DNA from 3 places in the Mesorhizobium sp. CA13 genome. Region 2 is predicted to be linked to each of the others. Evidence: riboswitches for the same ligand, from Rfam matches in the RefSeq annotation. Region 2 holds a riboswitch; each other region holds the start of a gene.
What was found. Region 2 has a riboswitch for cobalamin ahead of LB566_RS23765 (CbtB domain-containing protein). Riboswitches for the same ligand answer to the same signal wherever they lie in the genome.
Positions count from the first base shown of each region.

Region 1: it holds a riboswitch for cobalamin, as region 2 does, so the genes downstream of both, LB566_RS28390 (aromatic ring-hydroxylating oxygenase subunit alpha) here and LB566_RS23765 (CbtB domain-containing protein) in region 2, are expected to answer to the same signal.
Region 3: it holds a riboswitch for cobalamin, as region 2 does, so the genes downstream of both, LB566_RS01670 (ABC transporter ATP-binding protein) here and LB566_RS23765 (CbtB domain-containing protein) in region 2, are expected to answer to the same signal.

Region 1 covers NZ_JAIUHS010000018.1:63,333-73,681, forward strand. Annotated here, with positions in the region: gene LB566_RS28345 (ABC transporter substrate-binding protein) at 1-990, shown strand, start outside; gene LB566_RS28350 (carbohydrate ABC transporter permease) at 1,255-2,268, shown strand; gene LB566_RS28355 (carbohydrate ABC transporter permease) at 2,270-3,424, shown strand; gene LB566_RS28360 (alpha-glucosidase) at 3,429-5,093, shown strand; gene LB566_RS28365 (ABC transporter ATP-binding protein) at 5,119-6,231, shown strand; gene LB566_RS28370 (DUF680 domain-containing protein) at 6,328-6,564, opposite strand; gene LB566_RS28375 (DUF680 domain-containing protein) at 6,636-6,842, opposite strand; gene LB566_RS28380 (DUF680 domain-containing protein) at 6,912-7,118, opposite strand; gene LB566_RS28385 (DUF680 domain-containing protein) at 7,190-7,387, opposite strand; cobalamin riboswitch at 7,867-8,069, shown strand; gene LB566_RS28390 (aromatic ring-hydroxylating oxygenase subunit alpha) at 8,200-9,447, shown strand; gene LB566_RS28395 (hybrid-cluster NAD(P)-dependent oxidoreductase) at 9,467-10,349, shown strand, end outside.
Region 2 covers NZ_JAIUHS010000012.1:63,276-73,624, forward strand. Annotated here, with positions in the region: gene mgtE (magnesium transporter) at 1-379, shown strand, start outside; gene LB566_RS23740 (MerR family transcriptional regulator) at 505-891, shown strand; gene LB566_RS23745 (methyltransferase family protein) at 1,066-1,542, opposite strand; gene LB566_RS23750 (DUF1624 domain-containing protein) at 1,539-2,543, opposite strand; gene LB566_RS23755 (MFS transporter) at 2,775-3,974, shown strand; gene LB566_RS23760 (aromatic ring-hydroxylating oxygenase subunit alpha) at 3,978-5,147, opposite strand; cobalamin riboswitch at 5,281-5,477, shown strand; gene LB566_RS23765 (CbtB domain-containing protein) at 5,513-5,692, shown strand; gene LB566_RS23770 (CbtA family protein) at 5,708-6,475, shown strand; gene cobU (bifunctional adenosylcobinamide kinase/adenosylcobinamide-phosphate guanylyltransferase) at 6,468-6,983, shown strand; gene cobO (cob(I)yrinic acid a,c-diamide adenosyltransferase) at 6,985-7,599, shown strand; gene cbiB (adenosylcobinamide-phosphate synthase CbiB) at 7,596-8,567, opposite strand; gene cobD (threonine-phosphate decarboxylase CobD) at 8,566-9,612, shown strand; gene LB566_RS23795 (tyrosine phosphatase family protein) at 9,609-10,118, shown strand; gene LB566_RS23800 (creatininase family protein) at 10,123-10,349, opposite strand, start outside.
Region 3 covers NZ_JAIUHS010000001.1:319,749-330,097, forward strand. Annotated here, with positions in the region: gene LB566_RS01630 (DUF2189 domain-containing protein) at 1-31, opposite strand, end outside; gene LB566_RS01635 (hypothetical protein) at 89-373, opposite strand; gene LB566_RS01640 (CAP domain-containing protein) at 360-866, shown strand; gene LB566_RS01645 (DHA2 family efflux MFS transporter permease subunit) at 902-2,434, opposite strand; gene LB566_RS01650 (HlyD family secretion protein) at 2,744-3,922, opposite strand; gene LB566_RS01655 (MarR family winged helix-turn-helix transcriptional regulator) at 3,919-4,398, opposite strand; gene LB566_RS01660 (FecCD family ABC transporter permease) at 4,528-5,547, opposite strand; gene LB566_RS01665 (ABC transporter substrate-binding protein) at 5,556-6,503, opposite strand; gene LB566_RS01670 (ABC transporter ATP-binding protein) at 6,550-7,338, opposite strand; cobalamin riboswitch at 7,593-7,803, opposite strand; gene LB566_RS01675 (LacI family DNA-binding transcriptional regulator) at 7,866-8,891, opposite strand; gene LB566_RS01680 (Gfo/Idh/MocA family protein) at 9,072-10,103, shown strand; gene LB566_RS01685 (sugar phosphate isomerase/epimerase family protein) at 10,106-10,349, shown strand, end outside.

The DNA.
Region 1 (10,349 bases), on a different contig from region 2:
TTGACGCCGCTCGGCGACGACACCGCCAAATGGGTCAAGGACAATTACGGCGCCGGCCAGTCATGGGTCGACCTCGGCACCTTCAAGGACAAGGACGGCAAGCCGGGCTTCTTCGCCTTCCCCTACAAGGCCGACGTGAAATCGCTGGTCTGGTACTCGCCCGACAATTTCGAGGAAGCCGGCTACAAGGTGCCGAAAACGCAGGAAGAACTCGCCGACCTCGAGAAGAAGATCATCGCCGACGGCGGTACGCCATGGTGCATCGGGCTCGGATCGGGCGGCGCCACCGGCTGGCCGGCGACGGACTGGGTGGAAGACCTCATGCTGCGCACGCAGTCTCCGGAAACCTACGACAAATGGGTGAAGAACGAGATCCCGTTCAACGACCCGGCAGTGGTCAACGCAATCGATATCTTCGGCAAGATCGCGACCGACGACAAGATGGTCGATGGCGGCGCCAAGGCGGTTGCGGCGACCGATTTCCGCGACAGCCCCAAGGGCCTCTTCGCCGTGCCGCCGAAATGCTACCTGCACCATCAGGCGTCGTTCATCCCGACCTTCTTCCCGGAAGGCACGAAGATCGGCCAGGATGCGGATTTCTTCTACTTCCCGCCCTACGCGTCCAAGCCCGAACTGGGCACTCCCGTGCTCGGCGCCGGAACGCTGGCGATGATCACCAAGGACTCGAAGGCCGCCCGCGCCTTCATCGAATTCCTGAAGATGCCGCTCGCTCATGAGATCTGGATGGCCGAAGGCGGTTTCGTCACCCCGTTCAAGGCGGTCAACAAGGATGCCTATGCCAGCGATGCGCTGCGCAAGCAGGGCGAGATCCTGGCCAACGCCTCGACTTTCCGTTTCGACGGGTCGGACCTGATGCCGGGCAAGATCGGCGCCGGCGCCTTCTGGACCGGCATGATCGACCTGGTCGGCGGCAAGTCGGCGCAGGACGTCGCCACCGACATTCAGAAGAGCTGGGACGCGATCAAGTAAGAGTTCGCACCCGCGGAGGCCTAGGCTTCCACCTCCCGAGCGTATCCGGGCCAAGCTGGCCCGGATCCGACCGGCCCAACGCAACATCCCAGCCCGGCCGACCGGGACGGATCAGGTTCCAGTCGTGACGGCGTAGACATTCCGGCATGCGGCGGGCACGGAGCCACACGCTTCCCTGCCTGCTCGCGCTCAACAACGAGATCGGCGCGCGGCGCAATCGCAAGGATCGTTCCATCCTGGCGGGTCGTGCAGGGAGAGGGACCCATGGCGGCTCAGATTTTCTCGGCCATATTCGTCATCATCATCGGCGTCGGCGGCTGCGTCGCCTATTTCTGGGGCGCCAACAAACTGCTCGACGTCACCTTTCCCTCGCGCGGCGTCGCGGGGGCCGCCGCCGTCGACAACCTGCGCCGGCAGGGGCTGATCCGGCCCTGGCTGTTCGTCGGCCCGGCGATGATCATCCTGACCATCTATCTCATCTATCCGGTGGTCGAGACGCTGCGGCTGTCCTTCCTCGATCGCGGCGGCGCCAATTTCGTCGGCCTGGCCAACTATCAATGGGCCTTCGGCGACCGCGAGTTCCGCAATTCGATCCTCAACAATGTGCTCTGGCTGGCCGTAGTGCCCGCCGCCTGTACCTTCCTTGGCCTGATCATCGCCGTGCTTACCGACAAGATCTGGTGGGGCACGATCGCCAAGAGCCTGATCTTCCTGCCGCTGGCGATCTCCTTCGTCGGCGCCAGCGTCATCTGGAAATTCATCTATGAGTATCGCGGCGAGGGCCAGACGCAGATCGGCATCCTGAATGCCATCATCCAGCATTTCGGCGGCCAGCCGCAGGTCTGGATATCGCTGCCGTTCTGGAACAATTTCTTCCTGATGGTGATCCTGATCTGGATCCAGACCGGCTTTGCCATGGTCATCCTGTCTTCGGCGCTGCGCGGCATTCCGGAAGAGACGCTGGAAGCCGCCGTCATCGACGGTGCCAATCCGTTCCAGATCTTCTGGAAAATCATGGTGCCGCAGATTTGGGGCACCATCGCCGTGGTCTGGACCACGATCACCATCCTGGTGCTCAAGGTATTCGACATCGTGCTGACCATGACCAACGGCCAATGGAACAGCCAGGTGCTGGCCAATCTGATGTTCGACTGGATGTTCCGCGGCGGCGGTGATTTCGGCCGCGGCGCGACAATCGCCATCATCATCATGATCGCGGTCATTCCGATCATGGTCTGGAACATACGCCAGGCCAACAAAGAGACGGGAGGACATTGAGATGACCGTCGCGACCGGAAACTCCTTCGCCAGCCGCTTCGGCGTTCACATCGCCGTGCTGGTCTTCGTTGCGATCTGGACCATGCCGACGCTCGGCATTCTGGTATCGTCGCTGCGCGACAAGGACCAGATCATCGCCTCGGGCTGGTGGAACTCGTTCGCCAGTTCCAGCCAGACCGAAGCCGGACGCCTGCCGCCCGCCTCGGCGCAAGTCGAGAAGGATGGCAAGTTCGTCCTCCAGGGCAACATTTTCGGCGATGGCGCGGCGCGCGAGATTAGCGCCTTCGGCGTCAAGTCGGCGGCACCGACGCAATTTCCGGCGGGCACATCGGCCGATCTCGGCGAGGGCGTTACCTTGCAGCTCAATGCCGACGGCAGCTTCGTCATGACCTCGCCCAAGGCATTCGAGGGCGACCGCGGCCAGCGCGTCTACTATGCCTCCTCGGCGCCGCCGAAATTCACCACCGACAACTACAGGACCGTGCTGTTTTCGGAAGGCATCGGCCGCTCCTTCATGAATTCGCTGACCGTCACCATCCCGGCGACCGTCATCCCTATCCTGATTGCCGCCTTTGCGGCTTACGCTCTGGCGTGGATGCGCTTTCCCGGGCGCGCGCTTCTGATCGCCGTCATCATCGGCCTGTTGGTGGTGCCGCTGCAGATGTCGCTGATCCCGCTCTTGAAGCTCTATAACGGTGTCGGCGCCTTCTTCGGCGTGCCCTCCAAGACCTATCTCGGCATCTGGCTGGCGCATACAGGCTTCGGGCTGCCCTTCGCCATCTACCTCCTGCGGAGCTACATTGCCGGCCTGCCGCGCGAGATCATGGAATCGGCGCGCATCGACGGCGCCAGCGATTTCGAGATCTTCGTCAAGATCGTGCTGCCGCTGTCATTTCCCGTGCTGGCGTCCTTCGCCATCTTCCAGTTCCTGTGGGTATGGAACGATCTCCTGGTGGCGATGGTTTTCCTTGGCACGGAGGCGGATCAGATCGTGCTGACCGCCAAGCTCAATGCCTTGCTCGGCTCGCGTGGCGGCGACTGGGAGATCCTGACGACGTCGGCTTTCGTGACCATCATCGTGCCGCTGATCGTGTTCTTCTCTTTGCAGCGCTATTTCGTCCGCGGGCTGCTCGCAGGCTCGGTGAAAGGAGGCTGAAACCATGCAATCCGCTTTGAAAGCCAGTTCGAGGCCCGATCTCGCCGTCGATAGCGACTGGTGGCGAGGTGCCGTGATCTACCAGATCTATCCACGCAGCTATCAGGACTCGAATGGCGACGGCATCGGCGACCTCAAGGGCATCATCGGCAGGCTTGCCTATATCGCCGCGCTCGGCGCGGACGCCATCTGGATCTCGCCCTTCTTCAAATCGCCGATGAAGGATTTCGGCTATGACGTCTCGGATTATTGCGACGTCGACCCGATGTTCGGCACGCTGGCCGATTTCGACGCGCTGACGGAGGAGGCGCACAGGCTGGGGCTGAAGGTGATGATCGACGAGGTGCTGTCGCACACCGCCGACATCCATCCCTGGTTCAGGGAAAGCCGATCGAATCGCAGCAATCCGAAAGCCGACTGGTATGTCTGGGCCGATCCCAGCCCGGACGGCACGCCGCCCAACAACTGGCTGTCGATCTTCGGCGGATCGGCCTGGCAATGGGACACCAGCCGCCAGCAATACTACCTGCACAACTTTCTCGCGGAACAGCCGGACCTCAATTTCCACAACGGTGAAGTCCAGGACGCGCTGCTCGACGTCACCCGCTTCTGGCTGGAGCGCGGTGTCGACGGGTTTCGCCTCGACACGATCAATTTCTACTTCCACAGCCAGGGGCTGGAAAACAATCCGCCGCTGCCGCCGGAACAGCGCAACGACCAGACCGCACCCGCGGTCAATCCCTACAACTACCAGGACCACATCTACGACAAGAGCCGTCCGGAGAACCTCGGCTTCCTCGAACGCTTCCGCGCCCTGCTCGACGAATATCCGGCAACGGCCGCGGTCGGCGAGGTCGGCGATTCACAGCGCGGGCTGGACGTTGTCGCGGCCTATACAGCCGGCGGCAAGCGCGTGCACATGTGCTATTCCTTCGATTTCCTGGCGCCGGAAAAGATCAGCGCCGCCAAGGTCCGTTCGGTGCTGGAAACCTTCGGCAAGGTTGCCAGCGACGGCTGGTCGTGCTGGGCCTTCTCCAATCATGACGTGATGCGCCCGGCCTCGCGCTGGGCCGCCAACGAAGCCGACCCGACCGCCTATCTCAAGGTTATCTCGGCATTGCTGATGTCCTTGCGCGGCTCGGTCTGCATCTATCAGGGCGAGGAATTGGGGCTCGGCGAAGCCGAATTGCGGTTCGAGGATCTGCAAGATCCCTACGGCATCCGCTTCTGGCCGGAATTCAAGGGCCGCGACGGCTGTCGCACGCCGATGGTGTGGGACGGCAACGCCAGGAATGGCGGCTTCTCCCAGGCAAAGCCGTGGCTGCCCGTGCCGGCCAAGCACCTGTCGCAAGCCGTCAATGTGCAGCAAGGCGACGAGCATTCGCTGCTCGAACACTACCGGCGTTTTCTCGGCTTCCGCCGCGCCCATCCGGCGCTGGCCAAGGGCGATATCAGCTTCATCGCAAGCCAGGGCGACACTGTCGCCTTCACGCGCCGCGCGGGCAACGAGCAGATCGTCTGCGTCTTCAACCTGGGATCGGGGCCGGCGGAGGTTGACCTTGGCGGCCGATCGCTGCAACCTTTGCCCGGACACGGATTTTCGGGACAGGCGAGCACCAGCTCCATCCGTCTCGGCGGCTACGGCGCCTGGTTCGGGCGTATCGACTGAATTCTAGGGACCACTGGAGAGAAACATGGCCGATGTCACGCTGAGGCAAGTGAAGAAATCATACGGCAATCTCAATATTCTGCACGGCATCGACCTCGACATCAAATCGGGCGAGTTCATCGTTTTCGTCGGTCCGTCGGGCTGCGGCAAGTCGACATTGCTGCGCTCGATCGCCGGGCTTGAGGAGATCACCTCGGGCGAGCTCAGAATTGCCGGCGAGGTCGTCAACGACGTGCCGCCGTCGAAGCGCGGCATCGCCATGGTGTTTCAGTCCTACGCGCTCTATCCGCATATGACGGTCTACGACAACATGGCGTTCTCGATGAAGATCGGCAAGGAAAGCAAGGCCGAGATCGACAAGCGCGTGCGCCAGGCGGCAGAGATCCTGCAGCTGACCAACTATCTCGACCGCCTGCCCAAGGCGATGTCGGGCGGCCAGCGCCAGCGCGTGGCCATCGGCCGCGCCATCGTGCGCAACCCGAAAGTGTTCCTGTTCGACGAACCGCTGTCGAACCTCGACGCCGCGCTGCGCGTCGCCACCCGCATCGAAATCGCCAAGCTCAAGGAATCGATGCCCAACACCACCATGATCTACGTCACGCACGATCAGGTGGAGGCGATGACGCTGGCCGACCGCATCGTGGTGCTGAAGGAGGGCCATATCGAGCAGGTCGGCACACCGATGGAGCTCTACAAGAAACCCGGCAATCTGTTCGTTGCCCAGTTCATCGGCTCGCCGGCCATGAACATCCTGCCGGCGACCATCGACAAATCAGGCAATCCGACCGTCATCAGTCATGTCGGCGGCCGCAAGGCTACGGTGCCGATCACGACGCCGGCCTCGGCCAAGGGCGCCTCGGTGAGCTTCGGCGTGCGGCCGGAGGACCTGACGATCGCCAGCGGCACGGACTATCTCTTCGAAGGGACGGTGGACTATGTCGAGCAGCTCGGCGAGGTGCAACTCGTCTATGTCGACATCGGCCGCGCCGACCTACCGCTGGTGACCAAGCTGCCGGGCAATGTCGAGGTCAAGCGCGGGGCGACGCTGCGGCTGAGCGCCGACGCCGGAGACCTTCATATCTTCGACGCGGATGGGCGATCCTTCGCGCTGCACGAGACGGAAGCGAAGGCGGCCTGAGAGCAGGCCATGAATTGCATGAATTAATTGCCGGCCACGCAAAAACAGGAGCGGCGAGCAAAGCCCGCCGCTCCTGTTTGATATCAGCTTCGGCTGTTAGTGGCCGAAGAGATTCCGGTCACTGCCCTGAGGGGCGGACTTCTGTACGTCACCCGAGGAATTGAGCAGCTTGTAGACGGGCGAACCGCTGTCGCGGATCGAAGCCGTGTGCGACTTGTCGACCGAGGTGACGGCAGGCTGGTTGGCACCATTGGAGCCGTAATTGTCGCTGGCGGCCAAAGCGCTGCCGGAAACGGCCAGAACGGCGGCGGCGGCAAGGATGATCTTCTTCATTTCAAGTCTCCTGAATTCTCAAATTCCACCGCAGTGGCGGGCTTACCCGCCAGCTGCTGAAGGATCGGCTGTTAGTTGTTGCCGAAGAGGTTACGATCGGCACCCTGAACAGGGGCCTGAGCAGCCGGAGCCGACGTCCTGGTCGAAGCGGTGTACGAGCTGTCGGTCGACGTGGCCGCGGGCTGATTGGCGCCATTGGAGCCATAATTGTCGCTGCCGGCGAAAGCGCCGCCCGAAACAGCCAGAACGGCGGCGGCAGCAAGGATGATCTTCTTCATTTCAAGTCTCCTGAATTTTCGAATTTCGCCAGGACGGCGGAAGGCCCGCCGTCAACTGGAGATCGGCTGTTAGTTGTTGCCGAAGAGGTTGCGGTCGGCACCCTGAACAGGCGCCTGGGCAGACGGCGCGGACTTCTGGACCGAAGCCGTGTGCGCGTTGTCGACCGAGGTGACGGCAGGCTGGTTGGCGCCATTGGAGCCATAGTTGTCGCTGCTGGCGAAAGCACTGCCCGAAACGGCCAGAACGGCGGCGGCAGCAAGAACGATCTTCTTCATTTCAAGTCTCCTGAATTCTCAAATTTCGCCCAGGACGGCGGAAAAGCCCGCCGTCAACTGGAGATCGGCTATTAGTTGTTGCCGAAGAGGTTGCGATCGGCGCCCTGGACAGGCGTCTGGGCAGCCGGTTCCGACTTCTTGGTCGAAGCGGTGTACGAGCTGTCGACGACGGTGGCCGCAGGGGCATTCGAACCATAGTGGTCGCTACCAGCGAAGGCGCTGCCGGAAACAGCCAGAAGGGCGGCGGCAGTGAGAATGATCTTTTTCATTTTTGATACTCCAGTATTTTTCCGTCCGTCTAGCGGCGTGTCTTGGGAGGAAATCGCGTCGTTCGGACAGCCCCGATGTGGGAAAGCCATACCGCCATTTCCAATCACGAAGTTTTTCCGCGTGGACCAAGTTTCCACCACTTGAAATTGTGCCAGGGCCTTCTACATTCGTTTTTTTCCGTTTAATATCAGATAGTTAGGTAAACTGATCGTGCGATCACCAACTGTGTCGAAGGCGCAGTGTTCACACCGTCCTGTACGCATCGTCAACAGAAACGAACCGTTCGGTTCGATTTTAGAGGGCGCTAATAGTCACTTTTCGAAACCGTTAACCTTTTTTGGCTCCGGCACGAGTTGAATTCCGAGGCGGCGAGCCGAGCCTTTCTGCCCCTCCAACGACGGCCGCACCGTTTCCAATGCGTGTCGCGCGGCATGGATGCGATGTCGTTTTCATGCCGACGACAAGTCGGCGATCATGGTTAGATCCTGCCATCTCGGGTGCCGCCACGTGACGACGAGGCGGAGAATTGGGAAGCCGGTCAGAATCCGGCGCTGCCCCCGCAACGGTGGTGGAGTTCAGGTCGCGACGGGAGACCACTGGGCAAAGGCCTGGGAAGGTGTCGCAACAGTCCGCAAGGACAGCTCCAGAGCCCGGAAACCAGCCTGAGATGTTGGACTCGACTGATCGCGGCGGGCGGTCAAGAGGCGGATGGTGCATGTCCGGCGCAAGCCGGCGCGCGGCTTGATCCTTCCTCTCTCCCCTCCGTTCAGTCCTTCAATGCGAGGACAGGACTTCAATGCGAGGACAGGACATGGATGCGCGCAACGACATGCTGAAACGGCTGCAAGGCCGCAGGGACGGCTTCTCACTCGAGCAGCCCTTCTATACCGACGCCGAATACTTCAAGCTCGATATGGAGCTGATCTGGTACCGCGACTGGCTGTTCATCGGTCATGATTGCGAACTGCCCAGGCCCGGCAGCTTCATCACCGTGCAGATCGGCGACTATCCTGTGGTGCTGGTGCGCGACCAGAAGGGCAACATCAACGCCTTCCACAATTCTTGCCGCCATCGCGGCAGCCGCGTCTGCAACACCGACAAGGGCACGGCGGCGAAGCTCGTCTGCCCCTACCATCAGTGGACCTACGAACTGGACGGCAGGCTGCTGTTCGCCAGGCAGATGGCCGAGGGTTTCGACAAGAGCCAGTTCGGCCTGAAGCCGGTCGCCTGCGAAAGCGTTGGCGGCTACATCTTCATTTGCCTCGCCGACGAGCCGGCGGATTTCGTGCCGATGCGGACGATGATCGAACCCTATTTGCTGCCGCACCGGCTGCGCGAAGCAAAGGTCGCCTTCGAGAGCACCATCGTCGAGAAGGGCAATTGGAAGCTGGTCTGGGAAAACAACCGCGAATGCTATCATTGCGCCGGCAACCATCCGGAGCTCTGCAAGACCTTTCCTGAGGCGCCGACCGTGACCGGCGTGCAAGGCGCCGACAGCGACCCGGAGATGCTGGCGCACTGGGCCAAATGCGAGGCCGCCGGCCTGCCGAGCAAGTTCCGCATCGACCCGGCCGGACAATACCGTGCCACCCGCGCGCCGCTGCTGCGCGATGCCGTCAGTTACACGATGACGGGAAAACGCGCGGTCAAGAAGAACCTGTCCGACAGCGTTGCCACCGACCGCATCGGCTCGTTGCTGCTCTATCACTATCCGACGACCTGGAATCACATCCTCGGCGACCACGCCGTCACCTTCCGGGTGCTGCCGATCAGTGCCACCGAGACCGCGGTAACGACCAAATGGCTGGTTCACAAGGACGCGGTCGAGGGTGTCGACTACGATCTCGCCGAGCTCACTCATGTCTGGACCGAGACCAACGACCAGGACCGCCGCATCGTCGAGGAAAACGCCTTCGGCATCCTGTCGCCGGCCTATGAACCCGGCCCCTATTCCGAACTGCACGAAGGCGGCGTCATCCAGTTCGTCGACTGGTACGCGCGTTTCATCGGTCCGCGCCTCGCCGAAGGCGGCCGGCCGGCCCTGCGCAGCGTTGCTTGAGAGGTGAGGGATGAATGCGATGACGGATCTCGGCCTCTATCGCCATCTCGATCAGATGGCGCCCTGGAACGACAGGCTCCAGGTGCTGGAAGTGATCGGCGTGAGCGACGAGGCGCCTGATGTAAAGACCTTCACCTTCCGCTCCGACAACCAGACCTGGTTCCGCTACAAGCCGGGCCAGTTCGTGACGCTGGAACTGCCTACAGCGGATGGGCCGCTGATGCGCACCTACACGCTGTCGTCTTCCCCCTCGCGGCCGTTCTCGATCGCGGTGACGGTGAAGGCGCAGGCCGGCAGCACCGGCACGCGCTGGATGTTCGACCATTTGAGGCCCGGTTCGCACGTCAAGGCCTATGGGCCGGCCGGAGACTTTTCGCTGCACAGCCACCCGGCAGCCAAATATCTGTTCATCTCGGCCGGCTCCGGCGTGACGCCGATGATGTCGATGCTGCGCTGGCTGAACGACTGCGCGCCATGGACCGATGTCGGCTTTGTCAATTGCGCGCGCCGGCCCGAAGAGATCATCTTCCGCAAGGAACTGGAATTGCTCGGCAGCCGCATGCCAGGCCTGTCGCTCGGCTTCATGATCGAGGAACGGTCGAGCCGGGAGGGTTGGTTCGGCCATATGGGCCGCATCGACGCCATCCGGCTGCCGCTCTTGGCGCCCGACTTCCGCGACCGGGAAATCTTCTGCTGCGGCCCCGACCCCTTCATGCGTGCCGTGCGCGGCATGCTCGAAGCCGCCGGCTTCGACATGGTGAAATACCATCAGGAAAGCTTTGCAGCGCCTCTGACGGAGGAAATTCCGGCGCCGTTCGCCTCGCCGACTGACGACGGCGCGGTCATTCCTGTCGAAGCCGCGACACCGATCCGGTTCTTGCTTTCGGATGTCGATGCCGCAT
Region 2 (10,349 bases):
GGGCGGCAATGCCGGCTCGCAGACCATGACCGTTACCGTGCGGGCGCTGGCGACAAGGGATCTCGACATCTACAATGCCGGTCGCATTATCCGTCGCGAGATGGGCGTCGGTTTCATCAACGGCATCGTTTTCGCCATACTGATCGGCATCGTCGCCGCCGTCTGGTTCCGCGATGCCAATCTCGGAGGCATCATCGCCGCGGCCATGATCATCAACATGTTCGTTGCGGCTCTTGCCGGCATCCTGATCCCGCTGCTGCTCGACCGCTTCAAGGTCGATCCTGCGGTCGCTTCGGCGGTCTTCGTCACCACGGTCACCGACGTCGTTGGCTTCTTCGCTTTTCTCGGCCTTGCCACGTGGTGGTTCGGCGTCCGTTGATCCGGCTCAATTGACTTTTACGTAAATGCCGTGCGAGGCTCGGCGACAGGCAGACTGCGGCCGATTCCGGCAGGTCTGCGGCGGACGGAGAGCAGCAATCGCCAATCTCCGGCTATGGGGTGAGAATGCGGGAATATTATTCGATCACCGAGCTGACGCGCGAATTCGACGTGTCGACGCGGACCTTGCGCTTCTACGAGGACGAGGGGCTGGTGCAGCCGGTGCGGCGGGGCCGCACGCGGCTGTTTCGTCCATCCGACCGACACCTGATCCGGCAGATCATGCGCGGAAAACGGCTCGGCTTCTCGATCAACGAGATCCGCGAAATCATCCAGATGTACAAGGAGCCGCCCGGCGAGGTCGGCCAGCTGAAGCTGATGATCAAGCGCATCGAGGAAAAGCGCGAGGATCTGAGGCAAAAGCGTCGCGACCTCGAGGAGACATTGGCCGAACTCGATCAGGCCGAGGAATCCTGCGTCGAGCGGCTGGTCGAGCTGGGCGTGAACACGTAGCGGACCGCGTTTGAGCGGCCATGGCAAACATTCGAGATTAGCCGAGCCTTCCGAACTTCGTCATCCTAGGGCGAAGCAGGAGCGAAGCTCCGTCGTGGAGACCCTAGGAGACGACGGAATGGACGTTTCGGCTAATGGCCGAAGTGCGATTCACGGCGGAAACCATGGCGTGCCTCAAATCCAGCGCCGCACTCGTTTGGCGTAGTCGCGGTATTTCTTGCCGAACTTTGCCGCCAGCATCTTTTCTTCCTTTTCCACCGCGACCTTCTGCGTGACGAAGGCGGCGATGAAGGCGAGCGGCAGGAACCAGACGATCCCGGAGATGAAGGCAACGCCGATCAACAGCAGCGTGTTGGCGAGATACATCGGGTTGCGGCTGACGCCGAATGGGCCCGAGGTGACGAGATGATCCGGCACAGCGTTGGGGTTGAGCGTGGTCTTGGCCCGCGTCATGGTACGGATGGCGGTGAACCAGAGTGCGGCGACGCCGAACAGCGCCACCCAGCCGGCCGCATAGAGGAGGTCGCCCAGGAGGTCGCCGATCCAGGGCAGGGGAAAGAGCAGGCCGAGCGCGATGCTGATGGCGATGGCGGCGATGTAGATCAGCGGCGGCCATGGTATCAGCCCAGGTTTGGGCGGGGTCTCGGTCATTCGACACCTTCCTCCGTCATCTTGCTATCGGTCTGGGCCGTGCAGGTGCCGGCGAGATCCGCCAGATGCGCTCTCCATTCGGCGGTCTGGTCGTTCTTGTAGAGCCGATCAAGCGTGGCCTCGCCCTCCAGCGTGTCCAGCATGCACCCACAATAGCTCGAACAGAACTTGCTGTCGCGCTGCTGTTCGCACGAGATCTGGCAGGTCTTGAGAAAGTTCACCTGCGGGGTTTCGACCTTGGCCGGCATTACTTGCGAGAACAACCAGACACTGCCGATCAGCAGCGGCTGATGGATCAGGTAGAAGGCCAGGCTGTGCCGGCCGATGAAGACCAAAGGATTGGACCAGCGCCCGGGCGCCACGTCCGCCAGGCGCGCCAAGGCGCCGAAGCCGGAGGCGAGCTTGGTCGCTCCGAGACCCACAAGCACCGCACCGAACCACGGGAACAACGGGACATAGTCGTTGGAGTGTGGGTTGACCGCGGAAAGGCCGACCCACCACAGCCAGGGGTGATCGAACGATTCCAGCCGAAAATAGAAGGGAATGGCGATGACCGCCGCGGCGATCAGCAGTGTGAGCAGCGCCGGCAGACGCAGGAATGCCAGCCCAAGCAGGCTCGCCAGCGCGATCTGGTGCAGGATGCCAAAGAAGATCCACCCGTCCGGCGTGGCGATACGGGTGGCGACCGAAATGGCGATCGCCGCCCCGGCGACCATGGCAAAGCGTCTCCAGAAGCCGTTCCAGCGGATCTCTTTGCCATGGGCGAGATACAGGCTGACGCCGACCAGGAACAGGAAGGTCGAGGCGATGCAGCGAGCATAGAACTTCCACCAGCCGAAGGCGGTCAGGCCGGGATCGGTGTAGCCGAAGAATTCCAGGTCCCAGGTGAAATGGTAGCTCGCCATGGCGATCAGCGCGATGCCGCGCAGCATGTCGATGGCGACGATGCGCTTGGTCTTCGGCAACTCCGCGGCGGGCATGGTCGGCGTCTGGATGCTCATGGTCTCGCGATCTGATTCAGCCCCGCACGAGGACTATCACGGTTACGCCGGACAAAAGAAGGCCGTGAGCTTCGATACGGACGGTCAGCCGGCGCTGTGTCAGGCACGCCTTTAGGCCAGCACGGGAAAGCCTTTGACCGGCTTCGTTTTAACCGGGGCACGTCGGTTTCCTGTTACCGGTCGCGAACTGATGGCCGCAGATTTGGCTGGTGATTCTGCTTTGGGGAAGCAATGTCCACGCATGTGCGCCATCCGATCTGGCTACCGGCCCTCAAGGCCGCGGATGCCCGCACCTTCGCCTCGCTCTACGCGGTCGAATCCTTCGCTCGCGCCACGGTGTCGAGCGTCATCCCGATCCAGGCCTACGAGATCCTCCACAACGAGCAGATCGTCTCGATCCTCTACACCATCGTGGCGATGCTCGGCCTGTCGGTAACCTTGTTCATGCCGATGCTGATCCAGCGCTTCGCGCGGCGCTGGGTCTACACGGCAGGCGCCTGCCTGCTGGCGATCGGCTCGTTGTTCTTCGTCACGCATACGCTCGCCGGGCAACTGGCCGGCATGCTGTGCCGTGTCATGGGCGCCAGCGCGCTGTCGATCACGCTCAACCTCTATATCATGGACCACATCCGCAAGACCGATTTCATGCAGGCCGAATCGCTGCGCATGGCGTGGTCGATGTTTGCCTGGACGGGTGGGCCGACGCTCGGCATCTTTCTCTACACGCGCTTCGGCATCTATGCCGCGCATGGCGCGGTCGCCGTATTCGCCTTGGCCCTGCTGGCGTTGTTCTGGACCTACCGGCTCGGCGACAATCCTTCCATCCGGCCGGGCAAGACGCGCCCGGTCAATCCGCTCGCCAATATCGGTCGCTTCGTCGCGCAGCCGAGGCTGAGGCTGGCCTGGCTGATCGCCTTCGGCCGCTCCTGCTTCTGGACGACCTTCTTCGTCTACGGACCGCTGTTCATGGTCATCACCGGTGAGGGCGAACTGGCCGGCGGCATTCTGGTTTCGGCGGGCAACGCGCTTTTGTTCATGGCGATTTTCTGGGGCAAGGCGGGCAAGCGTTTCGGCGGCCGCAGGACCATGACATTTGCCTATTTCGCCATGTCGGCGATGCTGCTGGCAGCGGGTGCCGTCGGCGAAAGCGCGCCGCTCATCACCGGCGCCTTCCTGCTCTGCGGCGCCTTCTTCACCATCGCGCTCGACGCGCTGGGCTCGACCGCCTTCATGCGCTCGGTGCGCTCTTACGAGCGGGCGCAGATGGCTGCGGTCTACCGCACCTATCTCGATTTTTCCGAACTGACGCCGCCGCTGGTCTATTCGGTGGTGCTGGCCTTTTTCGGACTCGGCTCGGTTTTCGTCACGCTCGGCCTGCTTGCGGCGGTCTGCGGCTATGTCACCTGGCGTTATCTGCCGAAGTCGCTGTGAAGCTTACGGCACAAGCGCAGCGTGCCGTTCGCGTACCCAGTCGTGGAAGCGGTGGAGGTCGTACTCCTCCGGCATCAGCACGCCGGCCTTGTGGCGCATGGAGCGCAGCCCTTTCTGGTTGACCTCGCAGATCGCGGCATCCTCCTCCAGAACCTGGGTGCCGAAACCGACGATATTGTCGATGTCGGTGGCGGCGAGCGCGTCGGGCGCGAACAGCCATTCGGCGGTCAACTCGGTCTGTTCGGGGCCAAGCGGCACCAGCCGAACGGACCTGACATAGTCGACGTGGCCGACGATGAACATCGAGGGCAGGCTGGTGGCATAGGTCTGGCCGGCGGCGCGCTCGGCCGGTGTCAGGCCCGAAAAGACCGGCCCATGAGCCTGACCGTCACGCGACCATGTTTCGGCACCCGCCCGCAGCCCGCCGGAAAACTCCGGCGCGTCATTATCGGCGTGGCGCGTCCATTCAGGATCGTCGTGCCGGCCCATCAGGCCTCGGCCATAGATCGGCACCAGTCGCGACAGGTCCTTGTGGACGCCCGGGCAGTGCAGGCATTCGTTGAAGTTTTCCCAGAAGATCTTCCAGTTGCAATCCATCACCTTGCGCAGCACATGGCCTGATGCCAGCGATTCCAGCGGCCAGTTGCCGAGATCGCCGGAGGCCGGGTCGAAGGATGAGTGCGCCGAGCCGGCGGCATCTTCCGCGAGATTGACGAAGACGAAGCCGCGCCAGACCGACAGCGCGACGCGATAGAGCGGATGGTCCGCCTTGTCGAAACCGTCGGGCAGCGTTTTCGACGGCACGCGTACGAGATCGCCGCGCAGCGAATAGGACCATGCGTGATAGGGGCAGGTGATCAGCCGCGCCTTCAACCGGCCAGCACTTTCCTGGCAAAGCTGCGAGCCGCGATGCCGGCAGGTGTTGTGGAAGGCGCGCAGTTCGCCGGTGTCGTCGCGCAGCACGACGATCTCCTGAGTGCCGACACGGAAGGTGCGGAAAGCCAGCGGTTGGGCGAGATCAGCTTCACGGCAGACGAGCAGCCAGTTCCTGTACCAGATGGCGTCGAGGTCGCGCTGGTAGCTCTCCACGTCCCAATAGGCCGACGACGGCAATGTCGGCTCGGCCCGGGTGAGGCCGTTATAGGGGGCGTGCTGGCTCTGGACGGGCTGCATGGCTGGCCTCCTGTGAGGATGGCAGCCGACACCCGCCCACGGAAATTGTCAATTGCAGCGGAGCAGGCGGCCGACGGCGCTAAAGCGCTTGTCGTCGTCGGAATTTGGTTTGCCGGATGCGGCGATTTTCCCTATAGTCACCTTCGTCGTCGGTTCCGATTGGAGCCAAGAGGGAATGCGGTGCGGGCAGATTTGCTGCCCAATGCCGTGGCTGCCCCCGCAACTGTGTGCGGTAGTCCTCTCCATATGCCACTGAAGATTTTCTTCGGGAAGGTGGGGAAGGGCGCTGATCCGCGAGCCAGGAGACCTGCCGGCGACAGGAAACTGACTTCGATGCCCTCGGGTGGAGGGCGAAAGGACAAGACATGAATACCGCTTCCGTCTCCCTCGGCGCCTCCATCTCCTCGCAGTCGCGCCTCCTGCAGCTCGCGCTCGCGGCGCTGCTCGGCGTTTTCGTCGTCGGCTTTGTCGGTTTCTCGCATATAGACGCGGTCCACAATGCCGCGCACGACTATCGCCACTCGATGGCGTTTCCCTGCCACTGATAGGGATTTGACATCATGAACCTGTTTCGCAACGTCGTGTTCGTCGCGGCGATCGCAGGGCTCGTGGCCGGCGTCGTTCTCGCCTGCATGCAGGCCTATGCCACCGTGCCGCTGATCCTGAAGGCGGAAGTCTACGAACAGGCGGGCGGCGGCCATCACCACGACCATGCCGCACCGGCCGCGACCGACAACAACGCCATGAGCTCCGCGGCGCCGGCAGCCGCTGAAGCTGCTCCGGCGGAAGAGGAAGGCTGGGCGCCGGCCGACGGCTTCGAGCGCTTCGCCTTCAGCGTGCTTGCCAACATCGTCACCGGCATCGGCTTCGCGCTGGTCCTGGTCGCGGTTTCGGAATTCGCCGGCGGCATTGGCAACTGGCGCCAGGGCGTGTTCTGGGGACTGGCCGGCTTTGCCGTGTTCACGCTGGCGCCGGGTCTCGGGCTGCCGCCGGAACTGCCTGCCATGCCCGCCGCCGAGCTTCTGCCGCGCCAGATCTGGTGGACGGCAACGGTGGCGGCAACGGCGATCGGCCTTGCCCTGATCGCCTTCCGCAAATCACTGCCGCTGGCGATTCTGGGCGTGGTGTTGATCGTCGCGCCGCATATTGTCGGCGCGCCGCAGCCGGACAGTTTCGAGACGCCGATTCCGGAAGGCCTGCACCATCAGTTCGTGGTGGCGGTGACAGTGACCAACCTGGTGTTCTGGCTCGTGCTCGGCGCTGCCGTCGGCGTGGTGCGTGGACGCTTCACCGGCCGCGCGACGAGCCTGTGCGACAGCTTTGCCTGATCGCGGAAGACTGACCTTCATCATCGGGGGTGCGCGCTCCGGCAAGAGCGCCCACGCCGAAACGCTGATGACGGCCTTGCCTTCGCCATGGGCCTACATCGCCACGGCGCAAGCCTATGACGACGAGATGCGGCAGCGTATCGCGCTGCATCGGTCGCGACGCGGTGAAGGCTGGATGACGATCGATGCACCGCTCGACCTTGTCGGTGCGCTTGAGGCCTTGCCCGACAACCAGCCGGTGCTTGTTGATTGCCTGACGCTCTGGCTGACCAATCACATGCTGGCCGATCATGATGTAGAGGCCGAATGCCGGCGGCTGGCTGACATGCTGTCGCGGCCGCGCGGGCCCTGGTTCGTGGTATCCAACGAGGTCGGGCAAGGCATCGTGCCCGACAATGCGCTGGGACGCCGGTTCCGCGACGCCGCCGGCCGGCTCAACCAGCAGGTCGCCGCGATTGCCGATACCGTGCTTTTGATGGTGGCGGGGCTGCCGCTCAAGGTGAAGTGACATGACCGACATCGACGAAAAGGACGAAGAGCGCCACCGCGCCAAGATGGCCAAGCGCAAGGCGGTGCAGGATGCCGAGGTGGCGAGCAAGACGGTTGAAAAGGGTCTGCTGATCGTCAACACCGGGCCTGGCAAAGGCAAGACGACGGCTGCCTTCGGTCTGGCGTTGCGGATGCTCGGCTACGGCAAGCGCGTCGGCGTCGTCCAGTTCATCAAGGGCAAATGGCATACGGGTGAGAAGGAGGCCTTCGCCGCGTTTGGCGACCGCGTCGTCTGGCACGCGATGGGCGAGGGCTTCACCTGGGAGACGCAGGATCTGAAGCGCGACATCGCGGCGGCCGAGGCCGCGTGGGCCAAGGCGCTGGAGCTGATGGCCGATCCGTCGATCAGTCTTGTCGTGCTCGACGAGCTCAACATCGCGCTGCGCTACGAGTATCTCGATCTCGACAAGGTGGTCGCCGCGCTGAAAGCGCGCCGCGAGGGCCTGCACGTCGTCGTCACCGGCCGCAACGCCAAGCCGGCGCTGGTCGAGGCGGCCGATCTGGTCACCGAGATGGGGCTGACCAAGCACCATTTTGCGGCCGGCGTGAGGGCGCAGCAAGGGATAGAGTTCTAGAACGCCAGAATCGCGAGCAGCGAAACCAACCCGAACAGCGCGATCAGCAGGTAGTCGGCGACCCGGTAGAGTTTCAGCGCCCGCCTTATGTCGATGCTCTCGGCTTCGCGCCGGCCGCCTTCGCCCATGAACGCGTCGTCGACCGTTACGCCGCCATAGCTGCGCGGCCCGGCGAGCGCCAGGCCAAGTGCGCCGGCCATCGCCGCCTCCGGCCAGCCGGCATTGGGTGAGCGGTGCTTTTTCGCGTCGCGCCGCACCGCAGCCCACGCGTTGCGGGGATCGGCTCCCTTGACCAGGAAAGCCGCCAACGCGATCAGCAGCGCCGTCAGCCGCGAGGCAGGCAGGTTGATCCAGTCGTCGAAGCGCGCCGCCGCCCAGCCGAAGGCTTCGTGGCGGGGCGTGCGGTGGCCGATCATCGAATCGGCGGTGTTGGCGGCCTTGTAGGCGGCGCCGCCGGCAAGGCCGCCGACGCCCGTCCAGAAGGCGGGGGCAACGATGCCGTCGGAAAAATTCTCGGCCAGGCTCTCGATCGCGGCGCGGCAGACGCCGGCCCTGTCGAGGGTTTCGGGATCGCGGCCGACGATGCGCGAAACGGCGGCGCGGCCCATGTCGAGGCCGCCCGAGTCGAGCGCATCGGCGACGGCCTCGACATGCTCATAAAGGCTCCGCTGTGACAGGAACGATGTCGCCAGAAGGGCGGTGATGAACAGTCCCAGGGGAATGAACCAGAGCAAGATCTGCACGCACAGGCCAATTAGCGCCGGCACCAGCACGATGACCAGAAGCGCCTGGACACCACGTTGGCGACGCAGTGCGTCGGGATCAGTGGCGCGGTTGAGCCTGCGATCGAGAAAGGATATCAGCCTGCCGAACCACGTCACGGGATGGCCGATGGCGCGAAACAGCCAGTCGGGGTAGCCCAGCGCGGATTCGACGGCCAATGACAGGAAAGCGATCAGGACTGACATGAAGCTTCTTGAAGGAGCGGTGGACCATGGTGGAAGTCTCGGCCGGGCAAGGGCGCTTTTCCCCAATGCCCCCCAGCCTTTCGTCGACCTCTCGACCGGAATCAATCCGCACTCCTACCCGCTTTTCGAGCTGCCCGCCACCTCGCTGTCGCGATTGCCGGAAGCAGGGCGGGCGCGTGAGCTGACGGCGATCGCGGCCGGCACCTACGGCGCGCCGGCGCCAGCCAACGTCGTGGCTGCGCCCGGCACGCAGATCCTGCTGCCGCGCGTGGCTTCGCTGGTCGCGCCGGGCAAGGCGCTGGTGTTGGGGCCGACCTATGCCGAACATGCCCGCGCGGCGGCGATCGCGGGGCACGAGGTGACCGAAGTCGGCCATTTCGCTGAGCTGGCGGACGCCGACCTTGCCATCGTGGTCAATCCGAACAACCCGGATGGGCGCATCGTCGAGCGCGACCGGCTGCTGGCGCTGGCCGCCGGTTTGCGCGCCAAGGGCGGGCTGCTGGTCGTCGACGAGGCGTTCATGGATGTCGGCCCGCGCGAACACAGCCTTGCCGGCGATGTCGGCCAGGGCGGCATCGTCGTGCTGCGCTCTTTCGGCAAGTTTTTCGGGCTGGCCGGCCTGCGGCTTGGGTTTGCGCTTGCCGATGCGCCGACGGCCCAACGGCTTGAAATGCAATTCGGACCTTGGGCTGTCGCCGGCCCGGCGCTGGAATATGGCATTCGCGCACTTGGCGATATCGGCTGGCAGGACGAAATGCGCGCGTCGCTGGCGGAGGCATCGGCTCGACTCGACGCACTGTTCGGTCGTTTCGGCGTGCCTGTCGCGGGCGGCACCACATTGTTCCGCTATTTCAGCCTGCCGGAGGCCGCCGGCTTGTTTGCAGCGCTTGGCGAACGCGGCATCCTGCTTCGCCATTTCACCGACCGCCCACACGTCCTGCGGGCCGGCCTGCCGGGAAACGACGAGGAGTGGGCGCGACTGGAATCCGCCCTTGCCGAATGGGCGATGCGGCGCGAGGATCGAGCAAAAGGCATCAAACCATGATCCATGTCTGCTCGCTGGCAAAGGTAGAGGAAACGGTGGCGAGGACCGGCGCCGAGCGGCTGCTGTCGCTGTTGGCCGCGGGTACCGATGTGCTCCGCCCAGCCTCGATCATGAGGGAAAATCATCTGCACCTGGTCATGCACGACATCGCGGTGGCGCAGGATGGCATGACGATGCCGGGCGAGGAGCATGTGCGAAATTTGCTTGATTTCGCGCGCCGCTGGGACCGGGCGAGACCGATGGTGGTGCATTGCTATGCCGGCATCAGCCGCTCGACAGCCTCCGCCTATATCATCGCCGCCGCGCTGGCACCGAAACGCGACGAGGCCGAACTGGCCCGGACGTTGCGGATGCTGTCGCCATCGGCGACGCCCAATCCGCGGCTGATCGCGGTGGCCGATGCCTTGCTCGCACGCGACGGCCGCATGATCGCGGCGATCGAAGCGATCGGGCGCGGCGCCGACGCTTTCGAGGGCACGCCCTTCGAACTGAAGATCGATATTTAGGCGGCTACTTCAGCCAGTCTGCCAGCTTCGCCTTGTGAACATCCCGCAGCAGGCCGATGAAGCCGTCGGCCTGATATTCCGCGGTCAGCCGGCCTTTTTCAGGGGTCGCGATGCTGGCATCGCCGACCACGCCGTTCGGATTCAAGTCGCTGGCGATCCACGCGAAGGCATGGGTGCCGGTGTGGCGCAGCAGCGAGAATTCCTTCTCGGCCTTCGCGACATTGGACACGA
Region 3 (10,349 bases), on a different contig from region 2:
GCGCGTCCGCCATGACATGAAAGCTGGCCATAAGCTTCCTCCCTTTGTCGGGGGCGGTCACCACCGTGATGGCCGCCCGTAGCTGCCACTAGTAGATGTAACAGCATACCCGATTTGCCAGGGGCTGTCGCCAAATCGATGGTTCCGGACAGGCCATCACGGGATTGTCATCCCTGCCCGGCAGAAGCCGCGCGATCTTCGGCATCGGATTTCTCGGAGGATGGGCCATTCGAAGCTGGATGGCCAAACGCAACGTTTGAAGACGACGCGGTGCGATCAGCGAAGGCCAAGCATCAATTTCCTCGTCAGTTTCTTCGGCTTGCCCGTCAAAAGCCATGATCGCGACTATGCAGGCAGGAATGAGCATTGTCATCGACCTCCCTCCAGAACCGCGCCGGACAAGGCGCTCCTTGCTGATCGGTCTCGCGGCCATTGCCGGACTTGCCGCCTGCAGCACCGTTTCCGTGCCCACCGGTGAGGGCGCAGGTGTCTCTTCCTCCGCCACGGCCACCCTAGCCGACTTGCGCGCCGCGGCCGGGCGGACTCCGCTGACCGCGGACACCCAGCTCGAACAGGCGGCGTTGCAGCAGGCCGGCTACATGGCGTCGCGGACGCGCATGAGTCACACCACCGGTTGGGGCAAGGATTTCGCCTCGCGCATGAAGGACAATGGCGTGCGCGGCGCTGCGGCCGAGAACATCGCCGAAGGCCGCTTCGACCAGCAGAAACTGTTCGATATCTGGATGCATTCGACCGGCCACCGGCGCAACATACTCGACCCGGACTTCAGCCGTTTCGGGCTTGCCTATGTCCGCGACGGCCGCGACCCCAGCCTGCGCTACTGGGCCCTGGTGCTCGGAAGGTAGCAAAGCCGTCGCCGGCAGCGGACAGCCGTCGAATATCAATCCATATGTGCCGCCGGCGCGGCGCCGGCCGGCGCCGCCTTCGGCTTGCGCAGCAGGATCACGAACGGAATGGCGGCCAGCGTCATGATCATCAGGATTTTGAAGTCGTTGACGTAGGAGATCATCATCGCCTGGATGTTCACCATCCTGTCGACCTGGGACAATGCCATCTGGTCGCCGCCGGCCGCCGCCGGCGAAACCGCCCACAGATTGGGGTTGAACGGATTGACAAAGGCGGAAAGCTCGGCGTGATTTATCTGTGTATTGCGCACCATGAGCACCGTCACGACCGATACGCCGATGGAAGAGCCGAGGTTGCGCACAAGGCTGAACAAAGCCGTGGCATCGGTGCGGAAGCGCACGTCAAGCGTGGCGAAAGCCACCGTCGACAGCGGCACGAATACCATTCCCATTCCCAGACCCTGGATGATGCCGGAAGTGATGATCAGCCAGTTGTCCATCTGGGGCGAGAAGCCGGCCATCGTGTAAAGCGACTGCGCGGTCAGGAGGAAGCCGATGACGACGAGGATTCTGGCGTCGACCTTGCTCATGAGCCGGCCGACGACGAGCATCGAGATCATCGTGCCGACGCCGCGCGGCCCGATCACGATGCCGATGGTGATGGTCGGATAGCCGAAGATGGTCGACAGCATCGGCGGCAGCAGCGACATGCTTGCTAGGATGAGCACGCCCATGACGAAGATGAACGCCAGCCCTGTCACAAAATTGCGGTCGAGGAAGATCTTGGGGTCGATGAAGGGATGCTCCGCGGTCATCGTGTGGATGATGAACACCCAGAAGCCGGTTATCGAAAGGCCAAGCTCGATCCAGATCTCGACTGACGAGAACCAGTCGACCTCGGCGCCACGATCGAGCAGCAGCTGCAGCGCGCCGACGCCGAGCGATATCATGGCGAAGCCGAAGAAATCGAAGCTTCGCACCCGCCGCGCAATGGCCGGCAGATAAGCGGCCATGCCGAGGAAGGCGACGATGCCGACCGGCAGGTTGATGAAGAACACCCAGCGCCAGCTGAAATTCTCGGTCAGCCACCCACCGAGCGTGGGACCCAGAATCGGCCCCAGCATGATGCCGGCGCCCCAGATGGCCATTGCCTGGCCGTGGCGTTCCTTCGGGTTGATGTCGAGCAGGAAGGTCTGCGACAGCGGCACGATCGCGGCGCCGAACACGCCTTGCATGAGCCGGAACAACACAATGGTTTCAAGACTCCAGGCCAGACCGCACAGCATCGAGAAGATGGTGAAGCCGACCACCGCCGTCAGGAACAGTTCCTTGCGGCCGAAACGGTCCGCGAGCCAGCCGGTGACCGGCGTCATGATCGCCGCCGCCACGATGTAGGAGGTCAGCACCCAGTTGATGTTGTCGGGCGAGGCGCCGAGATCGCCCGTCATGGTCGGCAGCGCGACGTTGGCGATCGTGGTGTCGAGCGCCTGCATGATCGTCGCCAGCATGAGCGCAACCGTGATCAGGCCGCGATGCGGCACTTCTTTGAAAGGTTCTGGCGTGCTCATGATGCGGAACTTCCAGCCGGTAACAAAAACGTGTACACAGGGTTTCCGGGCGGCAAAGCCTTCCGTTGAGAGACCCTCATCGCGGTGGGACGCGATTATCGATGTGGGGGTTACATCGACCGAAAGTCTCGATTGAGCGGATGCCTGCCGCCCGGAAACATGAGGACCGACGGGTCCGTGTCGAAGATCTCAGCTTTCGATCAAACCGCGATGCGGTTTGACCCGAAGGCTGACCCTTCCACTCCTCCCATCAGACCAATCCCCTGCTCTGTGCGTCCACCCGCATGATCCACCCGGGCTTCCGCTGATTTACTTCGCGGGCTCGCCAGCCGTGGCGTGGCCGAAAATGCCAGGCAGGCCGCGCGCCACGCCCGTGTCGACGGTGACGGCCGCGCTCATGCCTGTGCGCAGCATCATCTTGGCGTCGGGATCGCTCAGCTCCAGACGGACCGGAATGCGCTGGGTGACCTTGACCCAGTTGCCGGTGGCGTTCTGCGCGGGCAGCAGCGAGAAATCCGCGCCAGTGCCGGCGCCGATGGCCTTGACCGTCGCTTCGAAGGTCCTGCCCGGATAGGTGTCGACCACGATTTCGGCCTTCTGGCCCGGCTTCATATTGGTCAGCTGCGTTTCCTTGAAATTGGCGTCGATCCAGGTATCGCCGGTCTCGACCAGCGAAAACAGCGGCGTGCCGGAGCCGACATACTGGCCGACCTTGAAGGACGCGGCCTGGTAGACGACGCCATCGGCGGGCGCCTTCACGGTGGTCTGCGCCAGGTCGTAGGCAGCCTTGTCGCGCGCGGCGAGCGCCGACATCACGGTCGGATGTTTGTCGGTTTCGATATCGGGATTGCCGCCAAGCGCGGCCTTGGCGCTGACGATGCCCTGTTCGGCAACGGCAAGCTGCTGCTTTGCCTTGTCGAGATCGTTCCTGGCCTCATCGAGCGAAGACTTGGCGTTGATGCCTTTCTGGGCGAGATCGGCGGCACGGTCGTATTGCGACTGGGCATAGGCAACTTCGCTGCTGGCGGATTTCTCCTGTGCCATGGCCTGGCTGTAGGCGGCGCGCAGCTGCTCGACGTTGAGCCGCGCGGCGGCCACCGCCGCGTCGGCCTGCGCAAGCGCGATCCGGTAAGGCTCGGGGTCGATGGCGAAGAGAAGATCGCCTTGCTTCACCCTCTGATTGTCCGAGATCGCGACCTGAACGATGCGGCCCGCCGTATCCGAGGCGATCGATACCTTGGCCTGCTGCAGGTTGGCGTTCTCCGTCTCCTGGTAGCGCCCCCCAGTGACCCAGACATAGCCGCCACCGATGACCAGAGCCGCCGGCAGGGCGAACATCAACAAGAAGCGGCCGAGACGGCGCTTCTTCTTTGGCGCCGGCGCCGGCTCCACCGGAGGAGCCATTGTAACAGGGGCCGCAGCCGGCTGCTGCGGCGCTTCCATTTCCACTTTGGCGGCGTTTTCGTCAACCTTGGCTACCGCGTTCATGCTGCTGCGCCTTCCGTATTCTTGACCTTGTCGCAGGACGGTGAATCGCCATCCGCGAGATTCTGTGCCATCGCATCCAATGCCCTGATCAGGACGCGGCGATCGTCCGGCGAAACGCCGGTCAGCGACTCCTCATAGACTTCGCCGGCGAGGCTCTTGACCTCCGCATAGGCGGCGCTTGCCTTGGGGGTTGGGAAGATCATGCGCACGCGGCGGTCGGCGGCGTCGGAGCGGCGCTCTATCCAGCCGCCCTCCTCCATCCGGTCGACCAGCCGTGAGACGCTGATCGGCTCGATTTCGAGCAGTTCGGCAAGCCGCGCCTGCGAGACGCCCGCTTCCTTGGCGACGCGAACCATCAGGCGCCATTGCGCCGAGGACAGGCCAAGGCCGCTGGCGCGCGCTTCGAAGCGCTTTCGCATCAGCCGCTGCACGTCGTGGATCAAAAATCCCAATCTGTCTATGCCTTCGGAAACCATGAGTGGGATATATAATAAGCGTGCTTACTATTCAAGCCCGGCATTGTTCCAGAAGCCGGCAAACGTGCATGGCAGCCGTGCAGCACAATCATGGCCGCGTCCGATGAGTTTCGGTTGCCGCGACACCCATCACAAGCGGTTGCGGATCAGCGTGGTGACGACGAAGAAAGCCCCGAGCGAGCTGGTGATGATGCCGATCGGCAGTTCCTGCGGCGGCAGCAATGTGCGCGCCAGAAGGTCGCTAGCGAGCAACAGTACCGCCCCGAACAACGCGCAACTTACGATCAGGCGCAGATGCAGCGCGCCGGCCAGCGGCCGCGACAGATGCGGGATCATGAGGCCGACGAAGCCGATGACGCCGGCCACCGAAACCAGGATCGCGGTCGAAAACGCGGCGACCAGAAACGTCGTCCGTCGCATTCGCGCCACCGGCACGCCAAGACTTTCAGCGGCATTTTCGCCGGCCAGGAAAGCGTCCAGCCGGCGATGATTCCACAGCCCGTACGCCGCAATCGTGCCGGCCCCAAGCGCCCCCAGCCAGATATTGTCCCACCGTGCCAGGCCGAGACCGCCCATCGTCCAGAACAGCACCGAATGGGCGGCGCGCTGGTCACCGGCGAAGACCAGGTAATTGGTCAATGCGGTGAACATGAAGGAGACCGCAAGTCCGGCGAGGATCAGCCGTTCGGGGCCTTGTCCCCTCACCCGCGCAACCAGCAAAAGCACAACGCAAGCCGCCAGAATACCGCCGGTGAATGCGGCGACCGGTAGCGTCCAGATCCCGAAACTGTCGCCGAAGACGGTGATGACGGAGACCGCGCCGGCGGCGGCTCCCGACGAGAGGCCGAACAGGAACGGATCGGCAAGATCGTTGCGCGTCACCGTCTGCAACAGCGCGCCGACCACGCCCAGGCCGCCGCCGACACAGATGGCCAGGATGGTGCGCGGCAGCCTGAGGTCGACGACGATCCTGCCGACCGGGCCGGACACGTCATGTCCCTTCAATCCGATCGCATGGCCAAGCGCTGCCACGACGTCGCCCAGCGGGATCATCGTCGAGCCATAGGCGATCGACAGCAGCGCGAGCACGGCGATTGCCAACGCGGCCGCCGTAATGGCCAATAGGAATGCCTTGTGCCGCAAGGTCATGGTCCCGGTCAAAAAGCTTCCGGATGCATCGCCCTGGCGATCTTGCCGATCGCTTCGATGTTGGCCGGCCCGGGTGTCAGTTCGGCATAGCGAAGCGCCACGAAGCGTTCGTTCTTGACCGCGTCCGTCTCCTTCATTGCCGGATGCGCTTTCAGGAAATCGAGCAGCTTCCGGTAGCCGCCGCCATCCTGATAGTCGAGCAGGATGAGGAATTGCGGATTGCGCGAGGCCACCGTCTCCCAATCCGTGTTGCCCCAGCTGGTGTTCATGTCGGCCATGATGTTGTCGCCGCCGGCCGCGGAAATCATGGCGTTGGGAATGGCGAACTTGCCTGATGTGAACGGCTTGTCCTCGCCGGAATCATAGAGGAACACGCGCGTTCCCCTGCGGTCGCCGACCTTGGCCGTGATTTCGGCGAGCTGCGCCTTCCAGCCGGAGACGAGCTTATCCGCCTCGGCCTCCTTGCCGAAGATCTTGCCCAGCTTCTCGACATCGCCATAGAGCAGCTCCATCGAAGCGGCAGGCCGGTTCTTGTCGAGATGGACGCAGCTTTCCGTCAGCACCAGGGTCTTGATGCCGTGCTGCGCCAGCGTATCGGGCGTCACCTCGCCGCCCGGCTTCATGCCGTAGTACCAGCCGGCGAAGAAGAAGTCGGGCTCGACAGCGACCAGGTTTTCCAGCGTCGGATATTTGGGCGCCAGTTCCGGGATCGAGCCTTGCTCGGCCTTGAATTCGGGGCCGACCTTGTACCATCCGGTGATGCCGGTCAGGCCGACGATCGACGGCTGCAGCTTCAGGGCGAAGGCCATCTCGGCCATGTTGAGATCGTGAATGACGGCACGCTTGGGCGGCGCGTCGAACGTCAGCGGCTTGCCGCAGCTGTCGACCGTCACCGGAAAGGCGAAGGCCGTAGAGGCCAGCAGGGAGAAGGCAAGAGACACGGCAAGGCGTTTCACGGATATTGCTCCTTTGTTGAACAGGATCTGCCGGAAATGGCTTCGATCACGAAGATGGCGCGGCACGGTTCGGAACCTCGAACACCGTCAGTTCGCGGTCCTCCGTCGGGTGGCGCAACCTAAAGACGTCGACACCGAAGATCTCGCGGATCAGCTGCTGGGTGAGTGCTTCGCGTGGCGGCGCCAGCACATGCAAGCGGCCATGGCTCATCACCGCGACCCTGGTGGCGAAAGGCGTCACCAGCGCCAGATCGTGCAGCACCGCGATCACGGTCATGCCGAGGCCTGCCACCAGTTCGAGCAACTCGCTGCGCGCCCGCGGGTCGAGATGGTTGGTCGGCTCGTCGAGGAATAGGATCTTCGGCTCCTGCGCGATGGCGCGGGCAAGCTGGGCGCGCTGGCGCTCGCCGCCCGACAGCGAGCCGATGGTGCGGCCAAGCAGCGGCAACAGCCCGGTCCGGCGCAGCGCCTCGACGACAATGTCGCGTTCCTCGCTCCTGTGCCTGCGGCCGGCATGCGGAACCCGGCCGAGCTCGACATAGTCGATGACCGCCAGTCGTGGATCGGGTTGATCGGTCTGGCCGACGACGGCGATGTGCAGCGCCCGCTCGGCGGTCGAAATCCTGTCGAGCCGGCGCGCGGTGAGCTTCACTTCGCCCGAACTCGGCCGCAGCATGCCCGACAGCATGCGCAGCAATGTCGTCTTGCCGGCGCCGTTGGGCCCGATGATAGCGAGGCGGTCGCCCGCCGCCACCGAAAGGCTGACCGGATGCACCAGATGCAGGCCATCCGCCGCCGCGGCCAGGTCGCGGGCCTCGAGAAGCGGCGCGGTCATGGGCAATTCCTTGCAGGGCCTGCGGGAATACGGGCCAGCGTCTTGCCTGCCAGTCCTGCCGGACGCTGGCCTGAATTCACCTCGGTGGCGATATCGCGGCAAAGCGTGCACACGACGATGCGATGCATGGGAATGCAGTGAATGCGATCGATGGCGCCGTCCAACTTCCGTCACTTTCAAAAATGGCGACGGAAGGAAGCTGGCTTGAACCGGTCGACAAGACCGAACCCGCGTCTCCTCCCGGCACACCCCGTCCGGTCACTCATGCAGATGGCAGGTCTCCTGGCTCGCGGGTCGTTGCGCCATCCTGCCTTCCCAGCCTTGCCGGCCAGTGGCTTTTTCGGATTTTGCTCGCCGCTTACAGTTGCGGGGGCAGCCATGGCTTCGACCCGAAAGGTGGGCCTCACCATGTTCCCTTTTCACCCCTCGCCTTGCGGCGCGGGGACCATCACGAGTCGCAGCCTAGGATGCAGGCAGCGTCAAGGCAAGGTCGATGCATGTTCTGTTATAACAATACACTCGCATGGTCAATCACTATCGCGTGCCACCAGTTCCAGCGGCCAGACCTCGCGAATGATCTCTGGCCCTTTCGCGCCGGCGAAAGCCGGGAGCGAGGCGAGCAGGATTTCGCCAAGCCGCCGCCCCATCGGATCCAGGCTCGGACGAAAGCCGGTCAGCGCCGGCGAGAAATAACGGCAGAGCGGCGTGTCGACGATGACGATCACCGCGACATCATGGCCGGGCTTGATCCCCATTTCGGCGAGCGCTTTGCAGCCGCCGAGCGCCATCGAGTCGTTGTTGAAGATGATCGCGGTCGGCGGATCCTTCGACCGCATGACTTGCGGTGTCACCGCGTAGCCACCGGCTTCGTTGATGAAACCATCCACAATCAGGGCGGGATCGACTTCGATGCCGTGCCGCCGCAGCGCCTTGCCATAGCCCTCCAGAAACAGATAACCGAAATTCAGGTCAAGCGACGGCCGGATGGCGGCGATGCGGCGGTGGCCGCGCGCGACCAGTCGGTCGACTGCATCGGCGCCCGCCTTCTCGAAATCCAGGTCCAGAGAAGGATAGTTGTCGTCGCCGGACCGGCTTCGGCCGAGCGTCGCGAAGGGAAAGCCTGCCTTGCTCAGATAGTCGATGCGATCGTCCTCGCGCCGCGTCCAGGCCAGCACGACGGCATCGGCACGACGTGTCTCGACGACACGGCGCAGGCGCTCCTGCTGATAGTCGCCCGGCGCGCCCATGACGATGATCAGGTCGAGCCCATGTTCGGCCAGTGCCGCTTGCAGCCCACTCAAAAACGGGATGAAAAACGGCTCGCCATATTCCTGGTCGCCCGGATGCGGCTGGAGCATGAAGGCCACGGCATGCGTGGTGCCACGGCGAAGGTTCCTGCCCGACTGGTTCGGCGAATAGTTGAGTTGCCGCGCCGCGTCGAGCACGCGCTGGCGCGTCTCGGCATTGACGTCGGCGCGCCCGTTAAGCGCGCGCGAGACCGTGCCGATCGAAATATTCAGATGCCGTGCAAGATCGTGAATGCTGGATGCCAAGACCTCCCCCTCCTGCTTCTGGCTAGCACCAGCCGGTCGTGCGGCCAAGGCGTTTCAGAACCGACGGTACAAATCCGATTGACAATATACGCCATCGGGTGTGTCATCGTAAACGTTTACGGAAGTCATTTACGGACTACCGTGGTGCCAGCCAGGAGGGGTTGGCCGGAGGAGCGCTGGATGATGCACGTCGTCCTGGTCGGGTGCGGAGCCATGAGCAAAACCTGGCTCGAGGCCGCCCGCCAATCCCCTGCCGTCAGGATCGTCGGCCTCGTCGACCTCGACGCCGACAGGGCGCGCCAGCGGGCCCGCGAATATGACCTCGCCGGGGTCGCGATCGGGACCGATCTCGACGCCATTCTCGACCAGACCCGACCCGATGCGGTGTTCGACGTGGTCGTGCCCGCCGCCCGCCGCGACGTCGCCAACTCCGCCTTCGCCCATCGTTGTCATCTTTTGACGGAAAAGCCGCTGGCCGACAGCTCGGACAATGCGCGCGCCATCATCGGCGCGGCCCGGCGCGCCCGGCGCATCCATGCCGTCGTGCAGAACCGCCGCTACGTCGCCAACGTCCGGCGCATCCACCGCTTTCTCGGCTCCGGCGCCATCGGCGCTGCGACCAGCATCCATGCCGATTTTTTCGTTGCGCCGCATTTCGGCGGTTTCCGCGAAGACATGCGCCACGTGCTGCTGCTCGACATGGCAATCCATACATTCGACGCGGCCCGCTACATGGTCGATGGCGAGCCGACCGAAGTGTATTGCCGGGAATGGGAGCCGGCCAATTCCTGGTACCGGCAGGGATCGTCGGCAAGCGCCACCTTCGAACTCGGCCAGGGCAAGATGTTCACCTATCGCGGCAGCTGGTGCGCCGACGGCTTCCGCACCAGTTGGGAAGGCAGTTGGCGCATCATCGGCGAACGCGGCAGCCTGACCTGGGATGGTCATGACGATTTGAAGGCCGAAGCCGTGCTGCCGGAACGCGAAGGCCTGCTCGACAAGGTCGTGCCGGTAGCGGTGCCGCCGCTCGACCCTGCCGACCGCATCGGCGGGCATCTCGGCGTCATAGAAGATTTCGTCCGCGCCGTGGAAACCGGCACCGAGCCGGAGACGCGCGGCGCCGACAACATCAAGAGCCTGGCCATGGTTTTCGCGGCGATCGAAAGTGCGGAGACCGGGCGCCGGATCGAAATCCCCAGGCAGGAAGGATGACCATGCCGAACCCGCTTCTCGACATCAGGATCGGCACCATGGTGCGGGCCAATCTCGAAGATCCGGCCGCCTATATCAGGCAGATCCTGCCGCTCGGTTTCGAGAGCGTCCAGCCCTTCTTCTGGCAGACGCTGGGCGGCAAGGATCTGGGGCGGCTCGCCGGCGAAATCCGCGACGCCATCGGCGATGCCGATGTCAGCGTCAGCTCGATCGGCGTGTTCGGCAATCCACTCGAGAGCGGCGACA